Linked DNA regions of Massilia litorea. The main gene of each other region encodes a partner of the protein of the gene in region 2 in a complex. Links are inferred from orthologs where the notes say so. Each region holds a gene or a part of one and is shown on either strand. Other genes may lie near its edges. The genes, in order: obgE and ybiB.

Region 1 (7,952 bases), 2.0 Mb from region 2 along the record:
TCGCAAGCGGACGTGAGCAAGGCCATGCGCGAGCTCGGCTATGCTCCGCAGCACCGCATCTATGACGGGCTCGAGGCGGCCATTCCCTGGTACGTCGAACGGGCAAACCGGATAACACCTCTGAGGGGCGAGGCGAGCAGAACGCTCTCGACGAAGTATTCCGCCCTCGACGCCGGCATCCTTGGCGCAAAAAAAACCGCTGCTGGGTAAGTCCCGGACCGTATGGACGATGACGTGACGGGAACGATGTCCGGCGAGAGGTTCAAGTGAATTTGCTCAATACCCTGGGTACGCGGTTCAAGGCGGCCGACCCACAACATTTTGCGATTTTCAAGGGCATGTTGACGGTCGCCCTGTTCACTTTGCTTGGCAAGCTCATGAGCGCAGCAAAGGAAATGGTGGTGGCCTACCGTTATGGCTTGTCGGCAGAGGTCGACGCGTACCAGTTTCTGTATAACCTGCTTTCCTGGCCCATCGGAATCTGGTGCAGCGTGCTGACCGCGGTGCTCGTCCCGCTCGCCGTGCGGCTCCGCGAGCACGACAAGGACCAGGTGCCGCATTTTCGTGCGGAACTGTTTGGACTGGCACTCCTGTTGGGGAGCGGGCTGGCGCTGCTCGCGTGGCTGGGCCTGCGCACCATGCTGGGGCTGGGAAAGAGCGGCTTGCCGGCGCATTCGGTCCAGCTCGCGCAAGCGGCGCTCCCCGGCCTGATCTTCGTGCTCCCCCTGGGAATACTCGTGGCCCTGCAGTCGGCATGGATGCTGTCGGCTGTCCGGACCGCGCCAAACGGGAAGGCGGACCTTCTCGATCGCCGGCGCATTGGCCGTCGGCCTCGACGAACGATCGGTCAGTGTGCAGTTGCCGGCAGGCTCGGAACACACGCGCGCGCTGGCAAGAATGGCTCTTGGCGCCGCTGCATCCTTCCCCGGCCGCGCAGAGCAGTTCCGCTCGGTTGAGCTCGTCCTGGACAATGTCGAGCTCGGCGAAGCGGCCAGGCTGGGCGGCTATTTCTACCAGCTCTACCTGAACATTCCGTCAGCGAAAGGGAAGGCCGGCCGGTTCAGGAGCATCCATATCGGGACACTCGGATCGTTCAAGATCAACGCGGCCATGCACCATGGCGGCGCCCAGGTTCAGTTGCGCTATCCGATCAGGCGGCGCCTGGCGGGAGCCCTGGAACGGGAACTCGGCATGATCTCGGTGTCGTTCGTCCGTGTCGATGGCGAGCGCAGCCCGAAAGGCGAGCTGATCCACATGGGAGAAGTGCGGATGGAGGTCTCGACCGACGACGGGGATTGAGCAGGCGGCAGCAGGCAAAATGCAAAAAGCCCACGACCTGGATGCGTGGGCTTTTTAGTACGAGAATTCCTGGTCGGGGTGAGAGGATTCGAACCTCCGGCCTCTACGTCCCGAACGTAGCGCTCTACCGGGCTAAGCTACACCCCGACTAATTCGAGGCGCTGAAAACATGCCTCAGGAAGCATTAATATAAATTTCCTCAATGGTTCCTGTCAACAGCGAAACGGCACAGTTGCAGCAGGCTCTCTTTATAGATGCTTTCCGGCAGGTCGGCGATCGATTCGGCCGCGCGGCGGGCGGCCGTTTCGGCTTCGCGGCGCGTGTAATCGAGGGCGCCGCTGGAGGTGACGGCGGACAGCACGGCGTCGAAATGCTGCTCGTCGCCTTGCTCGATGCAGGTACGCACCAGTTCGCGTTGTTCCGGGCTGCCGTGTTCCATCAGGTAGATCAGGGGCAGGGTAGGCTTGCCCTCGCGCAGGTCGTCGCCGACGTTCTTGCCGATCTCGGCGGCGTCGCCGGCGTAATCGAGCACATCGTCGATCAGCTGGAACGCCGTGCCCAGCGAGCGCCCGTATTCGCCGGCCGCGGCCACTTGCGCGCTGCTGGCGCCGGCCACCAGGGCGCCCAGTTCCGCCGCCGCTTCGAACAGCTTGGCGGTCTTGGAACGGATCACCTTCAGGTAGCTCTCGTGGCTGACGTCCGGGTCGTGCATGTTCAGCAGCTGCAGCACTTCGCCTTCCGCGATCACGTTGGTCGCGTCCGACAGGATCTGCATGACGCGCATGTTTTCCAGGCTGACCATCATCTGGAAGGAGCGCGAATACAGGAAGTCGCCGACCAGCACCGAGGCGGCATTTCCAAATAATGCATTCGCCGTCTGGCGCCCGCGCCGCATCGAGGACTCGTCGACGACGTCGTCGTGCAGCAGGGTAGCGGTATGGATGAACTCGACGACCGCCGCCAGTTCGTGGTGCGCGCCACCCTTGTATCCGTAGGCATTGGCCAGCAGCAGTACCAGCACGGGGCGGATGCGCTTGCCGCCGGCGCTGATGATGTATTCGGCGATCTGGTTGACCAGGCTGACTTCCGAATGCAGGCGCTGGCGGATCACCGTGTTGACCGCATCCATGTCGGCGGCGATCGATTGGGTGATGTTGTTCTGTGCGTGAGGGGTAGCGGCGGACAAGGCGAACCTGCTGTGACAGTTGAAATGCGGTTGATGTGCGAGAGTGCGGCGATTATACGACATGCAAGCATGAGCCGTGCCATTTCGACCAGCGCGAGGCGTGCACCGCGTTTCCCTGGTTGCTGCACAGGCGTTGCCGCGATGCCACGGCAGCCCGACTGCATTGCTGACTCTGTCTCGGCTTTTGACGCCAGAGATCGAACCGTGTATAATTCCCTGTTCCCCGGCACCAGAGAAGCGCAGCGCGGCCAATAACCCGTCGCCGCCGCAGGGATTTTTATTAAACAATTGATGAGGTTTTCAATCATGTACGCGGTCATAAAAACCGGTGGCAAGCAGTATAAAGTTGTCGCTGGCGAAAAACTTAAAGTAGAACAGATACCGGCAGACATTGGTTCCGAACTCACGATCGATCAGGTCCTCGCCGTTGGCGCGGGCGAGAGCATCAAATTTGGTGCTCCCCTGGTTGAAGGTGCTACGGTTCTGGTGAAGGTCGTTTCCCATGGTCGCCACGACAAGGTCCGCATTTTCAAAATGCGCCGTCGTAAGCACTACCAGAAGCGTCAGGGCCACCGCCAGAACTTCACCGAAATCCAAGTGGTTTCGATCAACGGCTAATTGCCCCTCTCTTCAAAGTCATCAAGGAGTACTTAAATGGCACACAAAAAAGGCGGCGGCACTACCCGTAACGGCCGCGACTCAGAAAGCAAGCGCCTCGGCGTGAAGGTGTACGGCGGCCAGGCGATCAACGCCGGCGGCATCATCATCCGTCAACGCGGCACCCCAGTGCGTCCAGGCACCAACGTTGGCCTGGGCAAGGATCACACCCTGTTCGCGCTGGTCGACGGCACTGTGAAGTTCGTCAAGCAAGGCGTCGGTTCGAAGCAGTACGTGACCGTCGTTGCTGCACCAGCTGCTGAAGCAGTCGCAGCGTAAGTGACGTAAAGCGCCGCCCGGAGCGGCGCATCCTTGTAAGGCGCAAGCCTTCCATCGAAAGGCTCTGCCCACGGTAGGGCCTTTTTAGTTTTTTGGCGGTCAAAATGAAGTTTATCGACGAAGCAAGAATTGAAGTCATTGCGGGCGACGGCGGCAACGGTTGCGCCTCGTTCCTGCGCGAGAAGTTCCGCCCCTTCGGCGGTCCCGACGGCGGCGACGGCGGCAAGGGCGGCTCGATCTGGGCGGTTGCGGACCGTAACATCAACACGCTGGTCGACTTTCGCTATTCGAAGACCCACCATGGCCGCCACGGCGAGCCGGGACGCGGTTCGGATTGCTACGGCAAGGGCGCGGACGATGTCTACCTGCGCATGCCGGTCGGTACCCTGATCATCGATAACGTCAACGGCGAAATCATCGCCGACCTGACCGAACACGGCCAGACCGAACTGCTCGCCAAGGGCGGCGAGGGCGGCTGGGGCAACATCCATTTTAAAACCTCGACCAACCGCGCACCGCGCCAGAAGACCGAGGGCAAGGAAGGCGAACGCCGCGAACTGCGCCTGGAACTGAAGGTGCTGGCCGACGTGGGCCTGCTGGGCATGCCGAACGCCGGCAAGTCGACCTTCATTACGGCCGTCTCGAACGCCAAGCCGAAGATCGCCGACTACCCGTTCACGACCCTGCACCCGAACCTCGGTGTGGTGCGCGTATCGCACGAGAAGAGTTTCGTGATCGCCGATATCCCCGGCCTGATCGAAGGCGCGGCCGAAGGCGCGGGCCTCGGCCACCAGTTCCTGCGTCACCTGGCGCGTACCGGCCTGCTGCTCCACATCGTCGACCTGGCGCCCTTCGAGGACACCATTGATCCGGTGAAGGAAGCGAAAGCGCTGATCAAGGAACTCGAGAAGTACGACGAGGACCTGCTCAACAAGCCGCGCTGGCTCGTGCTCAACAAGCTCGACGTGGTGCCGGAAGAAGAGCGCAAGAAGCGCGTCAAGGACTTCATCAAGAAGATGGCCTGGAAGGGTCCTGTCTTCGAGATCTCGGCCCTGAACCGCGAAGGCTGCCAGGAACTGATCAATGCGATCTACCTGCACCTGGAAGAGAAGCGCGCCCAGGATGTGCGCGTCGATGAAACGATGCAGATGACCGAAGAGGCGCGCGGCATCGTCTCGATCGATCCGGACGATCCTCGTTTTAAAATCCTTGAAGACTAAGCGTCTTCCGCTGTCGCCTGCCTGGGCGCGTGGCCAGCTGTTGTCGCTGGTCGCCACCGCCAGCTCGCTGGCGGCGCTCGTTGCGATGCTCGACCCGGACCGGGTCGCCACCGCAATGGGCCTGTTTCTCGTTGGCGTGAACGGCTACAGCCAGTTCTACGCCATCTATGTCGGAGTCCGCCTCGCCACCGCGGGGCTGGCTGTGCTGGCGGCAAGGCGGGGCGACCAGCCCATCCTCGGCGATCTCGTCGCATTATTCCTGCTGGCCCAGCCGGCCGGGCGCCTGGTCGCGGCATTCGCGATCGGCCTGCCGAATGGGTCCCTGTTCGTCGTAAGCGGGATCGAGTTGCTGGCGGGCCTGGCCCTGCTGGCCTTGCGCCCGCGGAAGGACGGATTGACATCCTGAGACTCTCGCCATGAACGCTGCAACTACGTCCGCACACAAGTCCGTCATCCAGCAAGCCGGCCGCATCATCGTCAAGGTCGGCTCCTCGCTCGTCACCAACGAAGGCCGCGGCCTCGACCACACGGCGATCGCCCGTTGGGCCACCCAGATCGCCGCACTGCGCGCCCTCGGCAAGGAAGTCGTGCTGGTCAGCTCCGGCGCAATTGCCGAAGGCATGCTGCGCCTCGGTTTTGGCAGCCGCCCGCACGACATCCACGAGCTGCAGGCCTGCGCCGCCGTCGGCCAGATGGGCCTGGCCCAAATCTACGAAACCAGCTTCAAGGCGCACGGCGTCAAGACCGCGCAAGTCCTGCTCACGCACGCCGACCTGGCTGACCGCGAACGCTACCTGAACGCGCGCGCCACGCTGACGACACTGCTGCGCCTGGGCGTGGTCCCGATCATCAACGAGAACGATACCGTCGTCACCGACGAGATCAAGTTCGGCGACAACGACACCCTCGGCGCCCTGGTGGCGAACCTGATCGAAGCCGATGCGCTCGTCATCCTCACCGACCAGCGCGGCCTGTATTCGGCCGACCCGCGCAAGGACCCGGGAGCCTGCCTGATCGAACGCGCCCAGGCCGGCGACGCCAGCCTGGAAGCCATGGCCGGCGGTGCCGGCAGCAATATCGGCAGCGGCGGCATGCTGACCAAGGTGCTGGCCGCACGCCGCGCCGCGCGCTCGGGCGCCCACACGGTCATCGCCTGGGGCCGCGAGCCCGATGTCCTCACGCGCCTGGCCCATGGCGAGGCGATCGGCACAGAACTCAATGCCGCCACCACGCGCCTGACCGCGCGGCGCCAGTGGATGGTCGACCACCTGCATACGGCCGGCGAGGTCGTGCTCGATGCCGGCGCCGTGCAGAAGCTGACCCAGGAGGGAAAATCCCTGCTGCCGATCGGCGTCATCGCGGTCAAGGGCGAATTCGGGCGCGGGCAGGTGATCACCTGCGTCGACGAGGCCGGACGCCCGATCGCACGCGGCCTCACGAGCTACACCAGCAGCGAAGTGCGCCGCATCATGCGCCATTCCTCAAACGAAATTGAAGCCATCCTCGGCTATATCGAAGGACCGGAACTGGTCCACCGCGACAACCTCGTCCTCCTCTGAAAGCCCACATGACGACTCTTGATCCTGCCGCCGTGGTGCAGGCCCAGCTCGACGCCTACAACGCGAAAGACGTCGACGCCCTGATGCGCACCTATGCGCCCGATGCCCAGCAGTTCGTGCTGCATGGCCCGCTGCTGGCGCAAGGCCATGAGGTCATCCGGCCGCGCTATGTCGCGCGCTTTGCCGAACCCGACCTGCACGCGCGGCTGCTCGGCCGCACCGTGCTCGGCAACTTCGTCACCGATCTCGAACTCGTCACCCGCAATTTCCCGGAAGGGCTGGGTACGGTCGAGATGCTGTGCATCTACGAGGTCGTGGAAGGGCGCATCCAGCGCGCCTCGTTTGCCACGGGCGCAACGACGCTGGTCACTTCTCCGTAGGCGCCGGGCTGGCCGACTCCACAGGTCAGCCCTTCATTTCGGTTCGACCGCCGCCGGCACGCCTGTTTGTACCGCCTTCGGCTGGCGCCGCCCGTTCAGCAGCACGCCGATGAAGGTGTACCGCACCAGCACCTGATAGGTAACCAGGCAAGCCGCCGTCGTCGCCAGAATGTTCAGTGCCATTTTGGTCAGCGGCCCGAACGGCTGGTTGAACAGCAGCGCGCCGAAGCCGACCGTTCCCAGCATGTGTACCAGGAATACCCAGTACGAGCTGTCGGACACGTAGCGCAATACCCGGTTCTGGGTCGGCAGGTAGCGCAGGAACAGCCCGATCAGGGCCAGGCTCCAGAGCCAGCTCGTCAGGTTGTAGAGGAAGGCGACGACCAGTTCGATATGCGCCAGGCCATGCGGGTTGGCGACGAAAGATTTAAGGGCGCCGAGCACCAGCACGAAGCTGACACAGCCTGCGGCCGCATTGCGCCAGCCCCTGGCCGTCAACAGCGGAAACAGGAAATCCTGGTGGCGATGCAGGTAGAGGCCGAAGACGAAGAACAGCCCGTTATGCACCAGTTCGCTCAGATTCGGAATGAAGGACCCGTTCGGCGCCAGCACGCCGGCCCGGTAGAACGAGCCGATCAGCGCCAGTGGAATCGCCAGCAGCAGCGGCCCCCACCAGTTGGCGGCCAAGGTGCGGAACAAGGCGTCGATCCTTGCCCTGAGCCCGCGGGGCAGCCGCGCCGCTGCCGGCGCGAGCACGGCGGTCAGCACGCAGAACCAGATCAGGTAATAGATGAACCACATGTGCATCGTATTGAACGGGGAACCCATCTTCGACTTCTTCGCGAGCAGCGCTACCTCGATACCTGGCGTGCCATATGCCATCAGGTGGACGTAGACCAGCATGAGCAGCGTCGTGCAGACGATGAGGATCGGCCAGAAGACCGCAAAGGGCAGCGCCAGCCGGCGCAGCCTGTGTCTCAGCATGCCCTGGTAGCCCTGCCGCGCCACCAGCAGCGCCACGAAATACCCGGCCAGGATGAAGAAGGCGGGCATGCGGAACGCATGGATGAACAGCAGCACCAGGTCGGCCAGCGGCGTGGTCTGGGTATCGCGCCAGGGCAGGGCCGAGGGCCCGGTAGTGTGGTTGATCGCGACGTGCAGGACGATCCCCAGCCACATCAGGATGGCGCGCAGGTTGTCGAAGGAATGCAGTCGTGCGGATGGCTCCATATACCCGTTCAGACCTTGCCGCGTGAGCGGGCGTCGCGCTGGCAGATGGACCATTTTAGCTGAGAAAGTTGCTGAAATTACATATATGCATTGAATTTCGGTAAGCGGAAATCAGTAACGCACAGTGACTCATCGCTCGGAA
Region 2 (8,093 bases):
GCCGATGCCCGCCATCCTGCGGCTGACCTGCAGCGCACCATCGGCATGCCTGGCAGCGCCCAGCGACTGCCAGCGTAGCGCATTGCTGAGCGCGGTGCCATTGCGGTAGGCCGACAGGCGCCCCTGGATCTCGCGGCGCTCAAGGCTTGATGTGAGCAGGTCGCGCCTGAACTGCAGGGACAGCGGAAAGAAACTGGCGCTCCCCAGCGCCAGCACGCCTTCGGCGCGCAGCTCGTCGCGGGTGCGCACCGGGTCATTGGTAGAGGTAAAAAATTCGCTGGTGAACTTGTCGAGGCGGGCATGGCTGGCCGAGATTGCCACATTGCCGAGCCGCGTCTTCAGCCCCAGTTGGGCCAGCCTGCCGCGGTCGTCGGCCTGCACCGTATCGGCGGTCAGGATGACGCTGTTCCAGTAGCTGCGCAGGCCGAGGTTGGCATAGCTGCGGGTGGCACCGAACAGCGGCAGGCGCTGCCAGCCGGCGGTGGCGTTCAGGTGTTCGCCCACGCCCCATTCGAACTGCGCCAGGGCACGCTGGCGCCCTTCCCGGTCGCGGTGCGCGGCCAGGTCGTAGAACAGCGCGCCGCGCGGCAGCGCCGACTGCTCCAGCAGGAAGGACTGGCGCTCGATGCGCAGCTGCCCTAGCGGACCATGAAACACCAGGCGGAACTCGTTCGGGCCATAGGCCAGCGGCTGGTCATCGAAGCTGTATTTGCCGCCGGGTCCCGGCTGCTGGACGCCGACCAGCGCCTCGTTGTAGTACAGCTCGACATCCCATCCCGGCGGCAGGTCGCCCTGCAGTGTGTGGCGGTCGAAACTGGTCGGCTGGTCCAGCCGGCGGTTGCTGAGCGCGATCCCGTCGCCGGTGGCGCTGCTGCCCGAGATGTTGGCCACGCCCGGCACCGGCACACTGCCGAACAGCACGCTGCGCGCTCCCAGCGGCCCGAGCAGGCCGCCGTCCGGGTCGTGGCGCCCGAGCGTCAGGCGCGGCGCGGACATGGGCGCATGCAGGTTGCGGCTGACATACAGGGCCGCTTCCATGCCCAGCAAATCGGTGGCGGCATAGGCGCTCCAGGATGCCGCCGTGCTGCGCGCCCCGCCGCGCCCGTCGAGCCCGAACCCCAGCGTCTGGTCGATGAAGGGGACGTCGGCCAGGCGATAGGGCGTGGCCAGGCGCGGATAGCCGGGATCGATGTAGCCGCCTGGCCTGCCCGGCAGCCGGCCGCGCTCGCGCCGCTGCAGGCGCGCCTGCAGCGGCAATTGCTCACGCGGGCGCACCTTCAGCGCCAGGCTCGGCATATCGAGGTCGAGGTCAACCGGCAGCCAGCGCGCCAGCAGGCGGCTGGCCACATAGATCTCATCCCCTTCCAGCTTGAGCTGCGCGGGATCGACCGCTTCGCGCTTGCCTGCGATGTCGACCGCCCGTCCTCCTGCGTCGAGGCTGAAATTGCGTTGCTCGGACAGGATGTAGCCGCTGGCGCGGCCTGCGCCGGGCATGACGCGGATGGCCAGGGTCAGCAGGCGTGCCATTTCGCCCAGCGGCAGGTAGACGTCGCGCCCGAGCTCGTAGGCCGTGACCGCGTCGGACAGCACCATGCTGCCGAGGCGCACCTCGAGCAGGACCTCGTTCGCCTCGCTCTCCTTCGCCTGCACGGGCACCGCTGCGGCGGCAGGCTGGAATGCCGGCAGCGCGGTGGACACGGCCAGCGCCGCGAGCACCAGGCCCGTGCGCCCTGCGTGCCCACCTTGCCAATGCGCCGCGCCCACCGGACCGCTGCCTAGTAAACAGGCATGGCGCCGGACGCCCTGCCCCGCATGCTCATGGCAGGTTCAGGCTGGCCTGCGCCAGCAGCTTGCCTCCGGCTTCGGGCCGGTCACGGTAGCTGACGTCGAGCGTGCCGCCGGCCAGCGCCACGCCATCCGGCACCTGCAGCGGCAGCATCGTCTTGCGGATGCGGTTCGGCGTGTAAACGGCAATGCCCTTGACCTGGGCCAGGCTCTGCGGCTTGCCGTTCTTTGGCGTGAAAGTGACGCTGACGTCGCCATACACCGAGCTGTTGCCCTCGCGTTCGAATTGCAGGGCGAGCTGCGCATGCCTGGCCTCGTCCTTGCCCAGGGTCAGCCCGGCCAGTTTGACGCTGGCGCTGGAGGCGCCGTGCCGCACGATGACCGGAACGGCGGCGCCGACCAGTGCGTTCAGCACCACGCCGATCTGGGTGCCGCTCGTGCCCTGGTTCTCGATGCTGGCGCTGCCCTCGGCTTCAGGCAGCTTGTCGAACTGCAGGTGCGAGCGGTATTCCCCCTCGGCCAGGTCCGCGGGCTTGCGCAGCATGACGCGTACGGTCTGGGCAGTGCCAGGCTGCAAGGTGACCTGGCGCGGCGAATAGCGCAGCATCGCGTCGGCAAAGCGTTCGCCGTCCTGCTCGCTTTCGGCCGCCTCGAACTGGCCGGCCTCGGTCATCCGCCGGTTCACCAGCGAGATGCGATAGCTGGCCGGCTTGCTGCCGTTGTTGATCAGCTCGATCTGGGTGGCGCGCGTATTCTTGTCGAACACGATGCGGGTGGGGTGCAGCATCAGCTCGGCACGGGCAGGCAGGAAGGGCGCCAGCAGCAGGCAGGCGAGCACAAGGCATGGGGGAAATCGTGTAGCAGGGATGGTTGCAAACGCGGAATAAAGCATGACGATGTCCTTTCACTGTGCGGCGCTGACGCACAGGATTACTGGTGGTTGACGATGACGGAAAAGGTTCCGGAGTAATTGCCGGGCGGCTGATTCGGCGCCACGACCAGCGTCGCGCCGACCGCCAGCGAGGCGCCGCTGCTCCCGACCGCGAGCAGTGCGTCCGGCGTGACGAAATCGCCGACCGCCATGCTGTTGGCACCGCTGGTGAGGTAAGTAGCGCCGTTGGCCGGCACCGAGACGATGACCGCCGTGGTAGCGGCAGTCGTGGCCGTTGTACGCAGGCTGCCGCGGCCGGCGTCGAGCGTGGTCTGGCTGGCGCTGAATGCGGCCTGGCTCGCGTTCGGCGAGTTGAGCAGGATCACGCCACCGGTACGCGAACGCAGGCCGGAAGGGCTCAGGGTGATCGTGCCGCCACTGCCGGCGACGAAGCGTCCGAAGTCGAGGCCGCGGGTGTTGCTGAGTGCAACCTGCTGCGCGGACGCGGGGCACGGGGTGAGCACAAGCGCGAACGCGAGCAGCGCCTGGACGGCGGTGCTCGCGAGCAGGATGAAGCGCTTGCTGCGTACCGGCATGGTCAGGAGCGGGTGACCCCGCTACCCGCTCCCTTAGTTGTACGCGACCGTTGCTTTTACCGAACCCACGTAGTTGCCGGGCACCTGCCCGGCGCCAACGGTCAGCACGCCGCCAACGAAGAAGCTCTGGGCCCCGGCGCCACCGGTGCCGGACAGGGTGCCGCTGGCGATGTCGCTTTGTGCGGTGAAGGTCATCGTTTCCGTGCCGCCGCTCCTGGTCAGGGGAGTCGGCGCGAGGGCGATCGAATACGTCAGGCCGCCCTCGCCGGTCACGTTGAACTGCGCCGCACTACCCGCGGCACCGGCCAGGAACACGTCACCGCTCTGGCCACGCGCGCCGGCGGTGGAAATGGTGACCGTACCGCCCGCTGCGCCGGCAGCGAAACTGCCGAAGACCAGGTCGGCAACTTTGGTGATCTGGATCGGCGCGATGACGGTACCGGTTGCCACGGCAGTGTCCTCTGCCGCGATGGCGCTGCCGGCGCCGGCGATGGCCAGGGCCAGCACTGCGCAGCTGAAAACGTTCGAAGTAGAGCGGAAGGTCTTGTTCATTCTGGGCATCCTTCAAATTGGGAGGACCGGCCGGAGCCGGATCGATAACGAGACCGAACGCGTCATGTCGGTTGCAACTCAAATGAATTGCTTTGCGGTATCGTTTTTCCATAGTGAAAGAAAATCGCCCAGCCGTTTTTGCCCTAGATCATCTATCGATTAATTCCTGAAAGAAATAATTTGTTCGCGCGATCCACACGTCCGCCCGGCGCAGGCGTGTTTGCATCGGAACGAGGAATCGCTGCGGACTCAGGTGCGCAGTGCCCGCGCAGTCCGCGCGCAGGCGGCCACCTGTGCGCTGATCGAAGGCGGCACGGGGACTTCGCCGCGCAGCGCCCGCGCGATCCAGGCGGCGGTGGCGGCGGCATCGCGCGCCTCGGGCACCTCGGCGAGGGTGTCGGCAGGCATGTCGCGCTCGACCAGCAGCGTGCGTTGCCCGCCATGGAACCAGTCGATCTGCTGGGCGCGGTGCGGGTTCGCCACGGTTTCGCCCTCGGTGCCGCGCATCAGGAAGGCGTCGCCACGCGCGTGCGGTGCAGCGCTCGTGAAGTACTCGCCCAGGGCCTGCAGATACTCCGGATGGGTGTACGACACCAGGCGCAGCGCGGCGCCCTCGAAAGGTTGCAGGATCTTGACGATCGTGTGGGTGGAGCTGCGCACACCGAGGATGCGGCGCAGCGAGAGCATGTGCGCAAGGCTGGGCGCCAGCGTTTCGATCGGCATGAAGGCCGGGCGGCGCGCGGCAAAGGCGTCGTGCACGGCGGCGCTGGTGGCCGCTTCGGCCAGCCCGAGTTCAGCCAGGATCTCGGCCGTCGTCACGCGGCCCGGATCGTTGCGCACCCCATGCACCAGCGTCGGCACGCCTTCGCGCGCGAGCAGCAGCGCCAGCAGCGGTGTCAGGTTGGCCAGCTTGCGCGCGCCGTTATAGCTCGGGATGAGCACCGGCGCGAACTCGCCGGGCGGGCTTGGTAACGGCGCGAACGCGGCTTCGGCGGCGTCCATGAAGCCGGCCAGTTCCTCGACCGACTCGCCCTTGATGCGCATCGCCATCAGGATCGCACCGAGTTCGAGGTCGGAGACACGGCCTTCGAGCATGGCGCCGTACAGGGCGGCGGCGTCTTCGCGCGTCATGCTGCGCGCGCCTTTCACGCCGCGGCCGATCTCCTTGATGAAGCGGGCGGCCGGAAAGGATTCGGTGGGGCGGGTAGTATTGTTGTCCATATCGTTAGCTTACACCCTCAGGCATTTGACCTGCTTTTGACCTGTCTGCTGCAAATAAGCATTTTTGGCGCTACACTCGTTGGTCCGACCCTGTCCACGGACTGCACCATGCTGATCACACCAGATATCGAAAATACCAACGTTACCTCGTTCGGGCGCATGCCGACCCCGGTCGAGCTGCACGCCAAGCTGCCCCTCTCGGAAAGCGCCTTCGCCACCGTCATGAACGGCCGCGCCGCGCTGCGCGACATCCTCGACCGCAAGGACGAGCGCCTGTTCGTCGTCGTCGGCCCCTGCTCGATCCACGATCCGGAAGCGGGCCTCGACTATGCGCGCCGCCTGAAAGCGCTGCAGGAAGAAGTCAAGGAGACGATGCTGCTGGTGATGCGCGTGTACTTCGAGAAGCCGCGTACCACCACCGGCTGGAAGGGCTATATCAACGATCCGTTCATGGACGACTCTTTCCAGGTCGACGTCGGCATGGAGCGCGCGCGGCAATTCCTGATCGACGTGTGCGAACTGGGCCTGCCCACCGCCACCGAAGCGCTCGATCCGATTTCGCCGCAATACCTGGGCGACCTGATCGCCTGGACCGCCATTGGCGCGCGCACCACCGAATCGCAGACCCACCGCGAGATGTCCTCGGGCCTGTCGACGCCGGTCGGCTTTAAAAACGGCACCGACGGCGATGTGAGCATCGCGATCAATGCGGTGCTGTCCTCGGCCAATCCGCACGCCTTCCTCGGTATCAACGACAAGGGCGCGGTCTCGATCGTGCGTACCCGCGGCAACGCCTACGGCCACGTCGTGCTGCGCGGCGGCGGCGACCGTCCGAACTATGATTCGGTCTCGGTCACGATCGCCGAACAGGCCCTGAAAAAAGCGGGCCTGCCGGCCAACCTGGTGGTCGACTGCTCGCACGCGAACAGTTATAAAAAGCCGGAGCTGCAGCCCTTGGTGATGTCGGACGTGATCCAGCAGATCAAGCACGGCAACCAGTCGCTGGTGGGCGTGATGATCGAATCGAATATCGTGGCCGGCAACCAGCCGATTCCTTCGGACCTGACCCAGCTGAAATATGGCTGCTCGGTGACCGACGGCTGCATCGGTTGGGACGATACGGTGACGATGCTGAAAAATGCACACAAGGAGCTGCTGGCGCGTCCTTGATGCGTGTGCTGTGATCCTGCGGCCGGGCACTGCCCGGCCGTCTGCTTTACAATGCCGTCTTCCGCTCTTCCCTTCCGGCTTTTCCCATGATTGTTCTCGGCGTCGAATCCTCCTGCGATGAAACCGGCCTGGCTCTGTACGATACCGAGCGCGGGCTGCTGTCCCATGCCCTGCATTCGCAGGTCGCCATGCACGAGGAGTACGGCGGCGTGGTGCCGGAACTGGCCTCGCGCGACCACATCCGGCGCGCCCTGCCCCTGCTCGAACAGACCTTGAAAGGCGCCGGCATCGCGAAAGGCGACATCGACGCCATCGCCTACACCCAGGGCCCAGGCCTGGCCGGCGCGCTGCTGGTGGGTTCCTCGGTCGCCTGCAGCCTGGCGCTGGCGCTGGACAAGCCGGTGCTCGGCGTGCACCACCTCGAGGGCCACCTGCTCTCGCCGCTGCTGGCCACCGAGCGCCCCGACTTCCCCTTCATCGCTTTGCTGGTCTCGGGCGGCCACACGCAGCTGATGCGGGTCGACGGCGTGGGCCGCTACACCCTGCTCGGCGAAACCCTGGACGACGCCGCCGGCGAAGCCTTCGACAAATCGGCCAAGCTGCTCGGCCTCGGCTATCCGGGCGGCCCCGCGATTTCGCGCCTGGCCGAATTCGGCGATCCGGCTGCCTACACGCTGCCGCGCCCGATGCTGCATTCGAAGGATTTCAATTTCAGCTTCTCGGGCCTCAAAACGGCCGTGCTGACCGTGGTGAAGAACCACGACGAGAAGGTGATCGCGAATATCTGCGAGCAGGACAAGGCGAACATCGCGCGCGGTTTTGTCGATGCGATCGTCGACGTGCTCACCGCAAAATGCGTGAACGCGCTGCGCCACACGGGTTTGAAGCGCCTCGTGATCGCCGGCGGCGTCGGCGCCAATGCCCAGCTGCGCGCTTCGTTGAACGCCGCGGCCGACAAACGCAAGTTCCGCGTGTTCTATCCGGAGCTCGAGTTCTGCACCGATAACGGCGCGATGATCGCCTTTGCCGGGGCCCTGCGCCTGGAGAGAAATCCCGCGCTGGCGACCCGCGATTACGCCTTCAATGTGCGTCCGCGCTGGCCTTTGGACGAGCTGGAAGCCGCTTAGGATTTCGTGAACTTGCAACGCTGACAACGATCCTACCGTGTGACCGCCCTGCCCCGAACGATGGCAAACTCGGGCGGTCCAGTTTTGGGAGGTCCTACATGCGCGTTGTAAGTTGGAACATTCACTGGGGTTGTGGGAAAGACGGGCGCATCCGTATCCACGCGATCATCGATGTGCTGCGCAAGCTCAATCCGGACATCATCTGCCTCCAGGAAGTCGCCGCCAACCACCCTGAACTCGAGGGCAGCGCCACCGCCAACCAGTTCAAGCAGCTGGCGGGCGCCTTCGGTGGCTTCCACGCGATCGAGCACGCTCCCAGTGAAATCTACCGCAACAACGTCCCCCGCCTGTTCGGCAACCTGATCCTCTCGAAATACCGCATCACCCAGGCCCAGCGCCACATGCTGCCCTGGCCGGTCGACCCGGAAGGCGCACCCGGCATGCCGCGCGGCGCGATCGAGGTCGTGCTCGATACGCCCGGCGCCAGGCTGCGCCTGGTGACTACCCACCTCGAATACCATTCGCCGCTCCAAAGGATGGCGCAGATACGGCGCCTGCGCGAACTGCATGCGGAAGCGAGCGCACGCGCCCGCATCTTCGCCGCGCATCCGGAGATGGACGCGCCGTACCAGCTGGGCGAGCGCCCGGCCTCGGCCATCTACTGCGGCGACTTCAACATGGCGCCGGGCGACGCCGCCTACCAGGCCCTGCTCGCGCCGCATGCGGAGGGCGCGCCGCTGCTGCTCGACGCCTGGGCCGCCCGCCATCCCG

The links.
Region 1: the proteins of ybiB (region 2) and obgE are in contact, whole or in part, in a crystal structure (PDB 8BFT), measured with the Escherichia coli proteins. The link is inferred for Massilia litorea from one-to-one orthologs.

What each region holds. Positions count from the first base shown.
Region 1 is NZ_CP062941.1:139,223-147,174, reverse strand. Bases 2,761-5,583 are described here. They hold obgE (GTPase ObgE), read left to right. Parts: upstream 2,761-3,525; coding sequence 3,526-4,641; downstream 4,642-5,583. Other genes in these bases: proB (glutamate 5-kinase), read left to right, coding at 5,058-5,583; LPB04_RS00565 (hypothetical protein), read left to right, coding at 4,631-5,047; rpmA (50S ribosomal protein L27), read left to right, coding at 3,140-3,421; rplU (50S ribosomal protein L21), read left to right, coding at 2,792-3,103. Also shown: LPB04_RS00600 (hypothetical protein), read left to right, coding at 267-956; LPB04_RS00595 (hypothetical protein), read left to right, coding at 898-1,299; ispB (octaprenyl diphosphate synthase), read right to left, coding at 1,499-2,485; more of proB, read left to right, coding at 5,584-6,200; LPB04_RS00555 (nuclear transport factor 2 family protein), read left to right, coding at 6,209-6,580; LPB04_RS00550 (acyltransferase family protein), read right to left, coding at 6,614-7,810. UniProt on the Escherichia coli protein: An essential GTPase which binds GTP, GDP and possibly (p)ppGpp with moderate affinity, with high nucleotide exchange rates and a fairly low GTP hydrolysis rate.
Region 2 is NZ_CP062941.1:2,107,112-2,115,204, reverse strand. The notes cover bases 3,040-6,003. They hold ybiB (DNA-binding protein YbiB), read right to left. Parts: upstream 5,026-6,003; coding sequence 4,054-5,025; downstream 3,040-4,053. Other genes in these bases: LPB04_RS09425 (3-deoxy-7-phosphoheptulonate synthase), read left to right, coding at 5,137-6,003; LPB04_RS09435 (DUF4402 domain-containing protein), read right to left, coding at 3,286-3,804; LPB04_RS09440 (DUF4402 domain-containing protein), read right to left, coding at 3,040-3,252. Also shown: LPB04_RS09450 (MSCRAMM family protein), read right to left, coding at 1-1,764; LPB04_RS09445 (fimbrial biogenesis chaperone), read right to left, coding at 1,817-2,677; more of LPB04_RS09440, read right to left, coding at 2,716-3,039; more of LPB04_RS09425, read left to right, coding at 6,004-6,195; tRNA (adenosine(37)-N6)-threonylcarbamoyltransferase complex transferase subunit TsaD, read left to right, coding at 6,282-7,322; LPB04_RS09415 (endonuclease/exonuclease/phosphatase family protein), read left to right, coding at 7,421-8,093.